Regions from separate parts of the Bradyrhizobium sp. 613_E4_N2_2 genome, predicted to be linked through region 3. Evidence: riboswitches for the same ligand, from Rfam matches in the RefSeq annotation. Region 3 holds a riboswitch; each other region holds the start of a gene.
The links. Region 3 has a riboswitch for cobalamin ahead of AB7290_RS19620 (ribonucleoside-diphosphate reductase subunit alpha). Riboswitches for the same ligand answer to the same signal wherever they lie in the genome.
Positions count from the first base shown of each region.

Region 1: it holds a riboswitch for cobalamin, as region 3 does, so the genes downstream of both, AB7290_RS29735 (DUF1636 family protein) here and AB7290_RS19620 (ribonucleoside-diphosphate reductase subunit alpha) in region 3, are expected to answer to the same signal.
Region 2: it holds a riboswitch for cobalamin, as region 3 does, so the genes downstream of both, AB7290_RS29650 (TonB-dependent receptor) here and AB7290_RS19620 (ribonucleoside-diphosphate reductase subunit alpha) in region 3, are expected to answer to the same signal.

Region 1 is NZ_CP197234.1:6,199,328-6,203,664, forward strand. Features, by position in the region: gene cobN (cobaltochelatase subunit CobN) at 1-1,216, opposite strand, end outside; gene cobW (cobalamin biosynthesis protein CobW) at 1,216-2,265, opposite strand; gene AB7290_RS29735 (DUF1636 family protein) at 2,262-2,636, opposite strand; cobalamin riboswitch at 2,733-2,954, opposite strand; gene cobO (cob(I)yrinic acid a,c-diamide adenosyltransferase) at 2,995-3,630, shown strand; gene AB7290_RS29745 (cobyric acid synthase) at 3,654-4,337, shown strand, end outside.
Region 2 is NZ_CP197234.1:6,183,373-6,187,709, reverse strand. Features, by position in the region: gene cobF (precorrin-6A synthase (deacetylating)) at 1-527, shown strand, start outside; gene cobT (nicotinate-nucleotide--dimethylbenzimidazole phosphoribosyltransferase) at 538-1,590, shown strand; gene AB7290_RS29655 (histidine phosphatase family protein) at 1,597-2,169, opposite strand; cobalamin riboswitch at 2,241-2,442, shown strand; gene AB7290_RS29650 (TonB-dependent receptor) at 2,558-4,337, shown strand, end outside.
Region 3 is NZ_CP197234.1:4,114,768-4,119,104, forward strand. Features, by position in the region: gene AB7290_RS19610 (ribonuclease activity regulator RraA) at 1-373, shown strand, start outside; gene AB7290_RS19615 (nuclear transport factor 2 family protein) at 375-824, shown strand; cobalamin riboswitch at 1,212-1,429, shown strand; gene AB7290_RS19620 (ribonucleoside-diphosphate reductase subunit alpha) at 1,552-4,337, shown strand, end outside.

The DNA of each region.
Region 1 (4,337 bases), 2.1 Mb from region 3:
ACAGCAATGCCTCGACCGACGCCAGCGCATCGAGACCAACCGCATGCGCGATCTGATGCGGACGGCCCGGGTAGTTCGAGAGCACGAGCGCCACCCGTTTCTCGGCGGCTGGCGTCTCCGCGAGGCGCCGCCAGGCCGCAACGCGCGCGGCGACGGCGTTCACGCGCTCCTCGTCAGGGCGGTGCGCCAGATGCGAAAATTGCAGATCGGGATCGCGCTCCGCCGCCGATTTGAAACTCACCACGCCCGCGAACAGGCGGCCGTCGACCTCCGGCAGCACCACATGCATCGCGAGATCGCCGGGCGACAGGCCGCGCAGCGACTCCGCCCAGTCTTCGCGCCGTGCCGATGAGAGCGCGACCTGGAAGACGGGACATGATGCAGCATCGAACGGTGTCGTGCCGTCGTCGCCCATCGCCGAGAACGCCGTCGCGTTGACGATCGCGGCCGGAGGATTCGTCGCGAAATAGGTCCGCAGCCAGTCCGCAACGCCCGGAGCCTTCAGCGAGGTGACGAACGCGCCGTACGCGTCAAAGCCGCGCTCGCGCAGCGCCGCGATCAGGGCGTCGACCGGCCCGGTATCCGCGGCGGTGAGATAGGAACGATAGAAGGTCACGAACGCGAGCGGCTTTCCCTCGCCTGCCATCGGCGCAGCAATGACGCCACGCGCGGGATCGTAAAAGCCCATCTCAGGCAGGTTCATCTCGCCGACGACCGGGCCTGCGTAAAGGCCCGAGGCCAACGCGAGCTGCGCGATCGCGGCCTGGGCTGCAACAGGACCGCCGGTGTCGCAGAGCACCTTGAGCCGGCGCAGCGTCGAAACCGGCAGGGTCGAGTAGGCATCGAGCCGCGTGTCGTCGCGGCCGTCGGCCGGCAGCACGGCCAGCACGATGTTGCGGTTCTTCGCAAGCTGCTGCAGGGCCGCGAGCCCGTACGGCCAATAGGACTCACCGCCGATCAGGCGCACCAGGATGCCGCGCGCCTGCGACAGCGTGCGCTCGATATAGGTGTCGACCGACAACGGATGACGCAGCTCCGCGAGATTGGCGAGCCGCAGCGACGGCAGGCTGTTACGGCCGCGCCGCCAGCCGGCCGCGAACGCGGCAAGGTCGGAATCCGAGTACGAGAGCACCACGAGATCGGCCGGGTCCTGGCCGATGTCCCTTGGCGTCGCGGTCTCCTCGAGACCGCGGCTCTCGCGGAAGACGACGTGCATCAGATACCAGATCCTGAAAGCCCAAGTCCGACCTTGATCGCGGCCTCGTCGATATCGCCGTGCTCGCCGATCACGACAAGCTTCGACTGCCTGAGAGCTGCGCCCCAGGGCTTGTCGAACTGGTGGCGCACGCGCTCGCCGACCGCTTGCAGCAACAGGCGCATCGGCTTGCCCGCGACCGCGATATAGCCCTTGACGCGCAGCACGTTCTGCTCGCGCGAAAGACGCTGCACCGACGCGACCAGTGCGTCGATGTCGCTGATTTCAGGAAGATCGATCACAACGGAGGCGAAATCGTCGTGCTCGTGATCCTCCTCGCCGTCGTGATGCGAGGGGCGCGCGGCGAGATCGTTCTCTGCGGCGGCGCCAAGGCCGAGGATGACACGCGCATCGATCGCGCCATCGGTGACGGATAGCATCGGCACGCGGCGCGGCATCTCGGCGGTAATGGCGGCCTTGGCGGCTTCGATCCCTGCGGCCCCCGCAAGATCGGCCTTGGTCAGCAGCACGATGTCGGCGCAGGCGATCTGGTCCTCGAACACTTCCGACAGCGGCGTCTCGTGATCGAGATTTCCATCCGCTGCGCGCTGCGCTTCCACGGCAGCCGGGTCCGGCGCAAAACGGCCGGCGGCAACAGCCTCGGCATCGGCCAGCGCGATCACGCCGTCGACCGTGATCCGCGAGCGGATCTCCGGCCAGTCGAACGCCTTCAGCAGCGGCTTCGGCAGCGCCAGGCCCGAGGTCTCGATCAGGATGTGATCGGGCCGCACCGGCCGCGCCAAGAGCTTTTCCATGGTCGGAATGAAATCGTCCGCAACGGTGCAGCAGATGCAGCCATTGGCGAGCTCGACGATGTTCTCCTCCGGGCAATTCGCATCGGCGCAGGATTTCAGGATCTCGCCGTCGACACCCTCGCTGCCGAACTCGTTGACCAGCACGGCGAGCTTCTTGCCGTCAGGGTTTGCGAGCAGATGCTGGATCAGCGTGGTCTTGCCGGAGCCGAGAAAACCCGTGACCACCGTCACAGGGACTTTTGCGAGCGAGTTCATTCGGCGGCCTCCGGCAACACGGCAATGGGGGGAATGCGGGCAAGCGACTGCTTGCGGAAGATTTCGGGACGGCTGCGCCAGGGCACGAGGCCGTCGGGCGCGGCGGCATAGGCCGCAGCACCCGCGACCACGTCGCTCGCATGGGCCTCTGACAGACGGCCATAGACATAGGACCAGCGGCCGGGCGCGCTGAGCGCAACCGAGCAACCCTGGCTGCATGCCGACAGGCATTCGACGGGAACCACATTGACGCCCTCGGGCACGCCGGCGTCGAGGATCGCACCATGCAGGCGCTTGCCGGGCGTCGTCTCACCCTCGTCGAGCGTCTGGCCGGCACGGCAGGTAATACAGACGTGAAGTGTGACGGTCATCGCCTCTTCCAGGATAAACAGCGGGAGGCGAAGAGGCACACGGACCATTCCCCCGAAGGTCCGTTTCCCCGTCGCGGAACACCCCGTCCGCCGGTCCAAAACTCGTCCGCGCTGGCAGGTCTCCCGGCTTGCGGAGCAGGGCTTTTGGCCCTTCGATCCCCGCCTTCCCGATCCCCTGGGGGATCAGTGGCTTCGGGCATCTCTCCGGTCACGGTCGCGGGGGCGGCTGCAGTTTGGAGCCGAATCTTGTCGATTCGGACCCTATCGCATTCCCTCTTCGCCTGTCATAGGACAGGAACCAACGCCGGGCCACCATTTGCCCCCGGCCGCCTCTTGTCAAGCCGAAGGACCCTGTCAGATGACGCCTGAACCGGATACCCAAACGGCCGAGGAAACCGACGCCCGCCACGCCGCGAAAATGGCGAAAATCAAGGTCGCCCGCGACAAGATCATGGCGACCAAGAGCGGCGAAAAGGGCCTCATCATCGTCCACACCGGCGCCGGCAAGGGCAAGTCCACCTCCGCCTTCGGCATGATCGTCCGCTGTGTCGCCCATGGCTTCCCCTGCGCGGTCGTGCAGTTCATCAAGGGCGCCTGGGACACCGGCGAACGGCGCCTGCTCACCGGCCATTTCGGCGAGCTCTGCCAGTTCCATGCGATGGGCGAAGGTTTCACCTGGGAGACGCAGGACCACGCCCGCGACATCGCCGCAGCACAGGCCGGCTGGGCGAAGGCCAAGGAGCTGATCTCAGATTCCAATCTGCGCATGGTCGTGCTCGACGAGATCAACATCGCGCTGCGCTACGACTATCTCGACATCGCCGAGGTCGTCGACTTTCTGAAAACGCACAAACCGCCGATGACGCATGTCGTGCTCACCGGGCGCAACGCCAAGGACGAGCTGATCGAGATCGCCGATCTCGTCACCGAGATGACGCTGGTCAAGCACCCCTTCCGCTCCGGCATCAAGGCGCAAGCCGGCGTCGAGTTCTGACGACGCCAGATTCTGAAAACACCATGGCGCGCGCATTGATGATCCAGGGGGCCGGCTCGGACGTGGGCAAGTCGCTCATCGTCGCCGGCCTCGCGCGCGCCTTCACGCGGCGCGGCCTGCGCGTGCTGCCCTTCAAGCCGCAGAACATGTCGAACAACGCGGCCGTCACCGTCGACGGCGGCGAGATCGGTCGCGCCCAGGCGCTGCAGGCGCTGGCCGCCGGCGTCGAGCCGCACACCGACATGAACCCGGTGCTGCTGAAGCCGGAGACCGATGTCGGCGCACAAATCATCGTCCAGGGAAAGCGCATCGCGACCGCGCGGGCGCGTGAATATGCGGCGATGAAACCGTCGCTGATGGGCGCGGTGCTGGAAAGCTTCGAGCGGCTGAAAGCGCGCGCCGATCTGGTGCTGGTCGAAGGCGCCGGCAGCCCGGCCGAGGTCAACCTGCGCAAGGCCGACATCGCCAATATGGGCTTTGCACGCAAGGCCGACGTGCCGGTCGTGCTGGTCGGCGACATCGACCGCGGCGGCGTCATCGCCCAGCTCGTCGGCATCAAGACGGTGATCAACCCCGACGATGCCGCGATGATCGAGGGTTTCGTCATCAACAAGTTCCGCGGCGACCCCTCGCTGTTCGACGACGGCTACAAGCTGATCGAGCAGAAGACCGCGTGGCGCGGCCTTGGCGTGCTGCCCTGGTTCGCG
Region 2 (4,337 bases), 2.1 Mb from region 3:
CGGACTATCACAAGGGCGTGGACGACTGGCACGATGCCGTGGCCGCGGCGTGGTCGCGGACGATCGCCAGCCATCTCGAAGGTAAAGGCAAGGTCGCGCTGCTGATCTGGGGCGATCCCTCGCTGTACGATTCCTCGCTGCGCATTGCGCGGCGGCTCGATCCCTTGCCTGATATCGAGGTCGTGCCGGGCATCACCTCGATCCAGGCGCTGTGCGCGGCGCATGCGCTGCCGCTCAACGACATCGGCGAGCCCTTCCTGGTCACGACGGGGCGCCGCTTGCGCGAAGGCGGCTGGCCGCAGGGCGTCGATACCGTGGTGGTGATGCTCGACGGCGGCACGGCTTTCCAGTCGCTCGATCCAGCCGGGCTGCACATCTGGTGGGGCGCCTATCTCGGTATGCACGATCAGATCGTCATGTCGGGCGTTCTGGCCGAGATCGGCCCGCGCATCGTCGCCGCGCGACAGGATGCGCGCGAGCGGCACGGATGGATCATGGACAGCTACATTCTCAAGCGCAGGCCGTAAGCGAGGCAGCATGCTCCCCGAATGGGTCACCCGGAAATGCCCCGAGGTCTCCGCTGTCCATCGCGAGGCGGCGCTCGCGCGTCAGGCGCAACTCACAAAGCCGGCCGGCGCGCTCGGCCGGCTGGAGCAGCTTGCGGTCGAGCTTGCGGGCCTGCAGGCGACCGAGCAACCGCGCGCTGCGCGAGTGCCGATCATCGTCTTCGCCGGCGATCACGGCATCGTCGCGCAGGGCGTGTCGGCCTATCCGCAAGGAGTGACCATCGCGATGATGGCGAATTTTGCCTCGGGCGGTGCCGCGATCTCGGTGCTGGCGCGTGAGCTTGGCTCAGGCCTGGAGGTCGTCGACGCCGGCACGCTGGCACAGGAGGAGATGGCAGGAATCGTCACCGACAAGCCGCGCAGCGGCACGCGCGACTTCAGCGTGGAAGCAGCGCTCACCCCCACGGAGCTGGCATTCGCCTTCGAAGCCGGTCAGCGCGCAGTCGCGCGCGCGGCAGCCGGCAGGCCCGATCTCCTGATCTTCGGCGAGATGGGCATCGGCAATACCACGACGTCGGCGGCGATTGCGGCGAGCCTGCTCGGCATCAGTGCCGAGGAGATCGCGGGCAGCGGTACCGGCGTCGACGCGGCCGGCCGCGCGCACAAGGCGGGTGTGATCGATGCGGCGATTGCGCATCACGGCATTGCGGGCGCTTCGCCGGAAAAAATCCTGTGCGCCGTCGGCGGCCTCGAAATCGCGGCGATTTGCGGCGCCATCATTGCGGCTGCGCAAGCCCGCGTTCCCGTGTTGATCGATGGCTTCATCGTATCGGTGGCGGCGCTGGCGGCGGTACGGCTGAACCCGTCGTGCCAGCCATTCCTGCTGCCGTCGCATCAATCGGCGGAGCAGGGGCATCGGCTGGTGTTGCGTGCGCTGAACGTGCAGCCGTTGATCAGCCTCGATCTCAGGCTCGGCGAAGGATCGGGTGCGGCCATCGCGCTGCCGCTGGTGCGGCTCGCGTGCAGCCTTCACAACGGCATGGCGACCTTCGCGCAGGCCAATGTGCCGGATCGCCCGGCCTGACCCGGCTCAAGCCGCGCGCTGATTGACCGCGACGACGCGCCAGCCGGTGGCGAGCCGGTCGATCCGGGTCAGTGACAACGGATCGATCACGAAGCGCAGGGCCGCTTGTGGTGTCAGATCCAGCGCAATGCAGAGCGCGGCGCGGATGGTGCCGGAGTGAACGACGAGCGTTGCCGAGCCGGCGCCGATTTGCGAGAGACCCAGCCGGACGCGCACGACCTGATCCTCAAAACTTTCGCCGCCCGGCGGCCGCCCGTGCGCCGGATCGCTCCAGAACTGCGCATAGGTCTCGCCGCCGGTCGCCGCGAGCTCGTCATGCCGCCGGCCGGTCCAGTCGCCAAAATCCTGCTCACTTAATTCGGGCACCAACGCGGGTTCGAGTCCCAGCGCGCGCGCCGTCTCAACCGTACGTCGCGCCGGGCTCGCCAAGCTCGCAGCATCTGGCGGAAGCCTCTGCCGCAACGCCTCCAGTTGCACGCGATCGCCGAGATCGGCGGGCGCGTCGGCCGCATGGATCGTCCCTTTGACGCCGTCGACGGGCGCATGCCGTATCAGCCAGAGGAAGGTCTCGCCTTCCATACCTATCTCCAAGGAAGTTGGTCGCGGTGGTAATAACGTCGCACCGGCACATTGACTCTGTCTTGTCGGTAATCCTAGATGGCTTTGACGGTTTCCCCGAGTGGGGATGAAAAGGGAATGCGGTGCGGGGATTTTGTCCCCAATGCCGCGGCTGCCCCCGCAACTGTAAGCGGCGAATCTTGCGTCACGAGCCACTGGGTATCTCGGTCCCGGGAAGGCGATGCAAGGTACTGACCCGCGAGCCAGGAGACCTGCCGTCAGCCGTGGTCACACGCGAAGATGTCGGTCGGGGAGTACAGACATTCGGCTTCATCGGAAGGCTCAAAGGCCGGAGGTGGGACCTGGTTCGCTGTGACGTGCCACTGACGTCATACCGAGGTCCCGAACTGTGTCTTCCATTCGTCTTGTACGACCGCGTTGCTTCCTGCTCGCTTCCGCCGCGCTTACTTCATTTGCAGTCGCCGATCTGCCCGCAGCGCTGGCGCAGCAGGCCCGCGAGCCGCTGCCGCCGGTCGAGGTGTCGCCCGCCCAATCCCGCAAACCGGCAAAGCCGGCGGCCCGGGACGCGCAGAGCCCACGCCGCGCAGCATCGCGCAGGCCAGCGGCCGCATCGGCCGCGGCCAAGCCCGTCGTGCCGACCGCGGCGGCGCAGACGCCGCTCAACACCAATGTGGTTGCCGAGAGCGCCTCGCGCCTCGGCCTGACCGTGCAGGAGACACCCGCGACCGTCGAGGTCATCTCGGCCGAGACCATGCGGGAGCAGGGCTATCGCACCGTGTCGGAGGTTGCGCAGGGCGCGGTCGGTGTCACCTCCGGCGACAATCCGGCCGAGCCCGCGGCTTTCTCCATGCGTGGCTTCACCAACAGCCAGATCAACATGCTCTACAACGGCATCAAGATCGGTCCGCAGAACATGACCTCGCGGATCACGGATACGGCCAATCTCGCAGCCGTGGAATTTTTGAAAGGTCCGGCCTCGCTAATGTCGGGCGAAGGTGCCGCCGGTGGCGCAATCAACTTGATCACGAAGCAGCCACACACCGGGCCGATCCGGAATGACGCTGACTTCTCCTGGGATTCGCTCAACTCGTTCGGCGTCCATTACGGCTCGGGCGGCAGCACCAATTTGCAGGGGCTCGACTACCGCTTCGACATCAGCCGCGCCTCGCTCAATGGCTTTGCCGACGACACCAATACCAAGACGCTGGATGTGTCTGGCCAGCTCAATTACCGCATCTCCGACAGCCTCAAGATCTGGGGCGCGATCGAGTACCGGGAAGATCGCTCGAAGGCCTATTGGGGCGCACCGCTGGTACCGGTCGCCTTCAGCAGTTCGCATGCGACGAGCGGGATTGTTTCGGGCAATTACGTCTCGAACTTCAACAAAACGAATCTCGGTGCGATCACGATCGACGATCGTACCTTCAACACCAATTACAACGTTCTCGACAACCGCAACGTGGCACAAGAGGTGTGGCTGCGCGGCGGCTTCGAACTGAAGCTGGCGCCTGACCTGACGCTGAAGAGCCAAGCCTATGCCTATGGCGCGGAGCGTACCTGGTTCAACAACGAGATCGAGGCTTTCAATGCCAGTACGGGCCTGCCCAACTCGAACATGGTCGATCGCGAGCGCTTCTATGTTGCACATAGCCAACGCCTTGTCGGCAACATTACCGACCTGATTTGGGACGCTAATATCGCAGGCTTCGACAACCGCCTGGTCACGACACTTTCGTCCAGCTATCTCGATTTCGTCAGGCCAGGCGCGGCCAACTTCCCGGACGATTACGTCTCGCTCGTCAATCCCGACCGTGGCCTTTACGGCCTGCTCACGACGCAGCAGCAGACCGCGCGCATCGACAACGAGGCGCTGTCGTTCGAGGACCGGGTGAAGCTCACGCGAACCTTCGCGCTGGTCGGCGGCCTCCGCGTCGAGCATATCGGGCTTGACCGCAACTCGACCGACGCCGCCGGGCTGGAAAAGGCGAACTTCCCGTTCTCGAAGTCCTGGGTCCCGACGACGGGTCGCATTGGCTATACCTGGGACGCCGTTCCCGGCCTGACCTTCTTCAGTCAGTACGCGACCGGTGCTGACGTCTCAGCCAACAACATCTTCCTGCTTGGGCCAGCCCAGCCGCTCGACCTGACGACCTCGCGCACCTATGAGA
Region 3 (4,337 bases):
CGGCCAGGAGCTGGCGCGGCTCGATTTCCCCGCCTATGCCCGGCAGGTCACGGCATCGACGCGGTTGTCGTATCATCGCGTCGCGGATCTGAATATTCCAATCGCCTGCGCCGACGTGGCGGTCTACCCGGGCGACATCATCGTCGGTGACGGTGACGGCATCACGGTCGTGCCACGGCATTTGGCCGCCGAAATGGCCGACCTCTGCGAGAGGCGGGACCAGCTCGAGAAGTACCTGTCGTATCGTATCAGTGCGGGCGAGCCGCTCTACGGCGTCTATCCGCCCACACCTGCCGTGCGCGCCGACTTTGAGGCCTGGAAAAAGGCCGGTGCGGATCCGGCGCGGGCCACGACGATCCGGGCGGGAGCCTGACATGAGCAAGACATCGCCCGCCGCCATGGAGGCGACGATCCGTCGCTATTTCGACGCCTGCAACGCCGCCGACTACGATGCCTTGATGGCCTGCTTCACAGCGGACGCGGTTCACTACTTCCCACCCGGCTTGCCGGACATTCCATGGCGTGGCGCCGATACCATCGCGCGCAAATGGATCTGGTGCGTCGAGAATCTCGGGTCGCGATGGACGATCGAAAAGATTCTTTGCTCGTCGACGTCGCCGGAAGCCGTGATCGAATGGACGCACTGGAAGCGCACGCATGGCACGGCGCTTCGCGGCGACGAATGGTACGCGTTCGAAGGGGCGAGCGGTCGCATCAAGGAGATCAGGGCTTATTATGCGGCGCCCGCCGATCCCTCGGCTCGGATCTGCGAACTCGTCGATTTCGACTATCGCGATCGCGGCTATCACCTTTCGTCCGAATAGCGTCGAGCGTCCACGCCGTTCCTGGGCGGCGAGGGCGCCTTCACCGCCGTCATCGTGACGCGCATCGGGCTGACCAGCTCGGTCTGGCTCGCCGGCCAGCGATGCTCGCCGTGCGGCGAAACGAGGACCTTTGCGGAGAAGCACCTCGGTGCAATCAGGGCGAAAATTGCGGAGCTGCGCGTGCTGGAAGCGACAGTGACGTCGCTGGTGAGCGGCTGCGAGGCGACATGCAGCGGCAGCGTCGCGCCGGACTGTGTGATCCTGCAGTCGGGCCGTGGGTCACACAGCGCGCCAAGCTGAAGAGCGCCCCAAGTGCGAATTCCCGCATTCCACAGGGAACAGAGCTTCTGACCCGCAACGAATCGTTGACACCCGGCTGCATATGTCACCACATGTGGGCGTCACGGTTCCGCTGGATCGCAAGATTTAGTGGCTAAGAGGGAAGCCGGTGAACCGCGCGAGAGCGCGGAATTCCGGCGCTGCCCCCGCAACTGTCAGCAGCGAGCTGCTTCCGAACAATCGTCACTGGCGCCTTTCGCGCCGGGAAGACGGGAAGTGGGCGACGACCTGCGAGCCAGGAGACCTGCCGCGACAATCTGAACGTCCACGGGCGGGGTGTCCGGCGGTCGCTTGCATGCACCGCCCGGCAACTCTGCTGCCGGCGTTTCTGCAGCGTCCTTCCTTACAGCCCCGCTCAAACACAACGCGCGCATCACGGGGCCCATTGATGTCACTGAACCTGCACGACGCGGACACCGCTTCCGCACCCATCGTTCATTTGCGTCCACAATCGCTTGCGCCTGCTTCGAGCGAGCCGGCCATGCAGATCATCCGTCGCAACGGCAAGGTCTCGCCGTTCGATTCCGCCAAGATCGCGGTCGCCATGACCAAGGCTTTCCTTGCGGTCGAAGGCACCAGCGCGGTCGCCTCACGCCGCGTCCATGAGAGCGTGGAGCAGCTGACGGCCGAAGTCGTCACTGCGCTGATGCGGCGGGCAGGCGAGGGACGCACCTTCCATATCGAGGACGTGCAGGACCAGGTCGAGCTCGCCTTGATGCGGAGCGAGCACCACAAGGTCGCACGCGCCTATGTGCTGTACCGCGAGGAGCGGTCGCGCCAGCGCGCCGAGGAGGCGGCCGCGGAAGCGACGCCCGCTGTCGCGCCGGCACTTCAGGTCACGCTCGCCGACGGTTCGCGCGTTGGTCTCGACGCCAAGCGGCTTGCGCTGATTATCGGCGAAGCCTGCGCCGACCTCGACGGCGTTTCCGCGGCACCCGTGCTCACCGAGACCACCCGCAATCTCTACGACGGCATCAGCCAGGACGAACTGGCGCTGGCCTCGATCATGGCCGGGCGCACGCTGGTCGAGGAGGAGCCGAACTACGCCTATGTCAGCGCGCGCCTGCTGCTGGACAAGCTGCGCGGCGAGGTGCTGTCCTATGTCCATGCCGTGCCGACCTCCGCCTCGCAGGCCGATATGGCTGTACGCTATGTCGAATATTTCCCGGCCTATGTGAAGACCGGCATTGCCGCCGAACTGCTCGATCCTGAACTGGCCCGCTTCGACCTCGGCCGGATCGCGGCTGCACTCAAGCCCGAGCGCGACCTGAATTTCCAGTTCCTCGGCCTCCAGACACTTTACGACCGCTACTTCCTGCACGTCCGCGGCAAGCGGATCGAACTGCCGCAAGCCTTCTTCATGCGCGTCGCGATGGGTCTTGCGGTTCGCGAGATCGACCGCGAAGCCAAGGCGATCGAGTTCTACGATCTGCTGTCGTCGTTCGACTTCATGGCCTCGACGCCGACGCTGTTTAATTCGGGTACGCTGCGTCCGCAATTGTCGTCCTGTTTTCTCACAACCGTCTCGGACGATCTCGACGGCATCTTCAAGTCGATCAAGGACAACGCACTGCTGGCAAAATATTCCGGCGGCCTCGGCAACGACTGGACGCCGGTCCGCGGTCTCGGCGCCCACATCAAGGGCACCAACGGCGAGAGCCAGGGCATCATCCCGTTCCTGAAGGTTGCCAACGACACCGCGATTGCCGTCAACCAGGGCGGCAAGCGCAAGGGCGCGGTCTGCGCCTATCTTGAGACCTGGCACGTCGACATCGAGGAATTCCTCGACCTGCGCAAGAACACCGGCGACGACCGCCGCCGCACCCACGACATGAACACCGCCAATTGGGTGCCGGACCTGTTCATGCAGCGCGTCGATGCCGATGGCGAATGGACGCTGTTCTCGCCTGACGAGACGCCCGATTTGCACGATCTCTATGGCGAGGCGTTCAAGACGGCTTACGAGGCCTATGAGGCCAGGGCGAAAGCCGGCGGCATGCGCGTCTTCAAGACCGTGCGCGCGAGCGACCTCTGGCGTCGCATGCTGACCATGCTGTTCGAGACCGGTCATCCCTGGATCACCTTCAAGGACCCCTGCAATCTGCGTTCGCCGCAGCGGCACGTTGGCGTGATCCACTCGTCGAACCTCTGCACCGAGATCACGCTGAACACCTCCGCCGACGAGGTCGCGGTCTGCAATCTCGGCTCCATCAACATGCTCAACCATGTCGGTCCCAATGGACTCGACCATGCCAAGCTGAAGCGGACGGTGACGACAGCAGTACGGATGCTCGACAACGTCATCGACATCAATTTCTACACCATCCCCGAGGCGCGGCGTTCCAACATGCGTCATCGTCCCGTCGGGCTCGGCCTGATGGGCTTTCAGGAAGCGCTTCAGGTCCAGCGCATTCCGACCGCGTCCGACGCGGCCGTGGCGTTTGCCGACACCAGCATGGAGGCAATCTCGTTCCACGCGATCGAAGCGTCGTCCGATCTCGCCGCGGAGCGCGGACGCTATCCGAGCTTCGAGGGCTCGCTGTGGTCGAAGGGCATCTTGCCGCTCGACTCCATCCAGCTTCTCGCCGACTCGCGCGGTGGTCTCGACGTCGATCGCTCCGCAACGCTCGACTGGGATCGCCTGCGCAAGAAGGTCACGTCCAGCGGCATGCGCAACTCGAACGTCATGGCGATCGCGCCGACGGCGACGATCTCCAACATCTGCGGCGTCTCGCAGTCGATCGAGCCGAACTATCAGAACCTGTTCGTGAAATCGAACATGTCCGGCGACTTCACGGTCGTGAACGAGTTCCTGGTGCGCGACCTCAAGGCGAGGGGGCTTTGGGACGAGGTGATGGTCTCCGACCTCAAATATTTCGACGGCAGCGTCGGCCAGATCGACCGCGTTCCTGACGATCTGAAGGCGCTCTACGCCACCGCCTTCGAGATCGACAGCGCCTGGCTGATCGAGGCGGCCGCGCGCCGGCAGAAATGGATCGACCAGTCGCAGTCGCTCAACCTCTACATCGCCAATCCCTCCGGCAAGAAGCTCGATGCGCTCTACCGGCTGGCCTGGCGGCGCGGCTTGAAGACGACCTACTATTTGCGCTCGCGCAGCGCCACGCATGTCGAGAAATCGACGTTGAAGGGCACCGACGGAAAGCTCAATGCGGT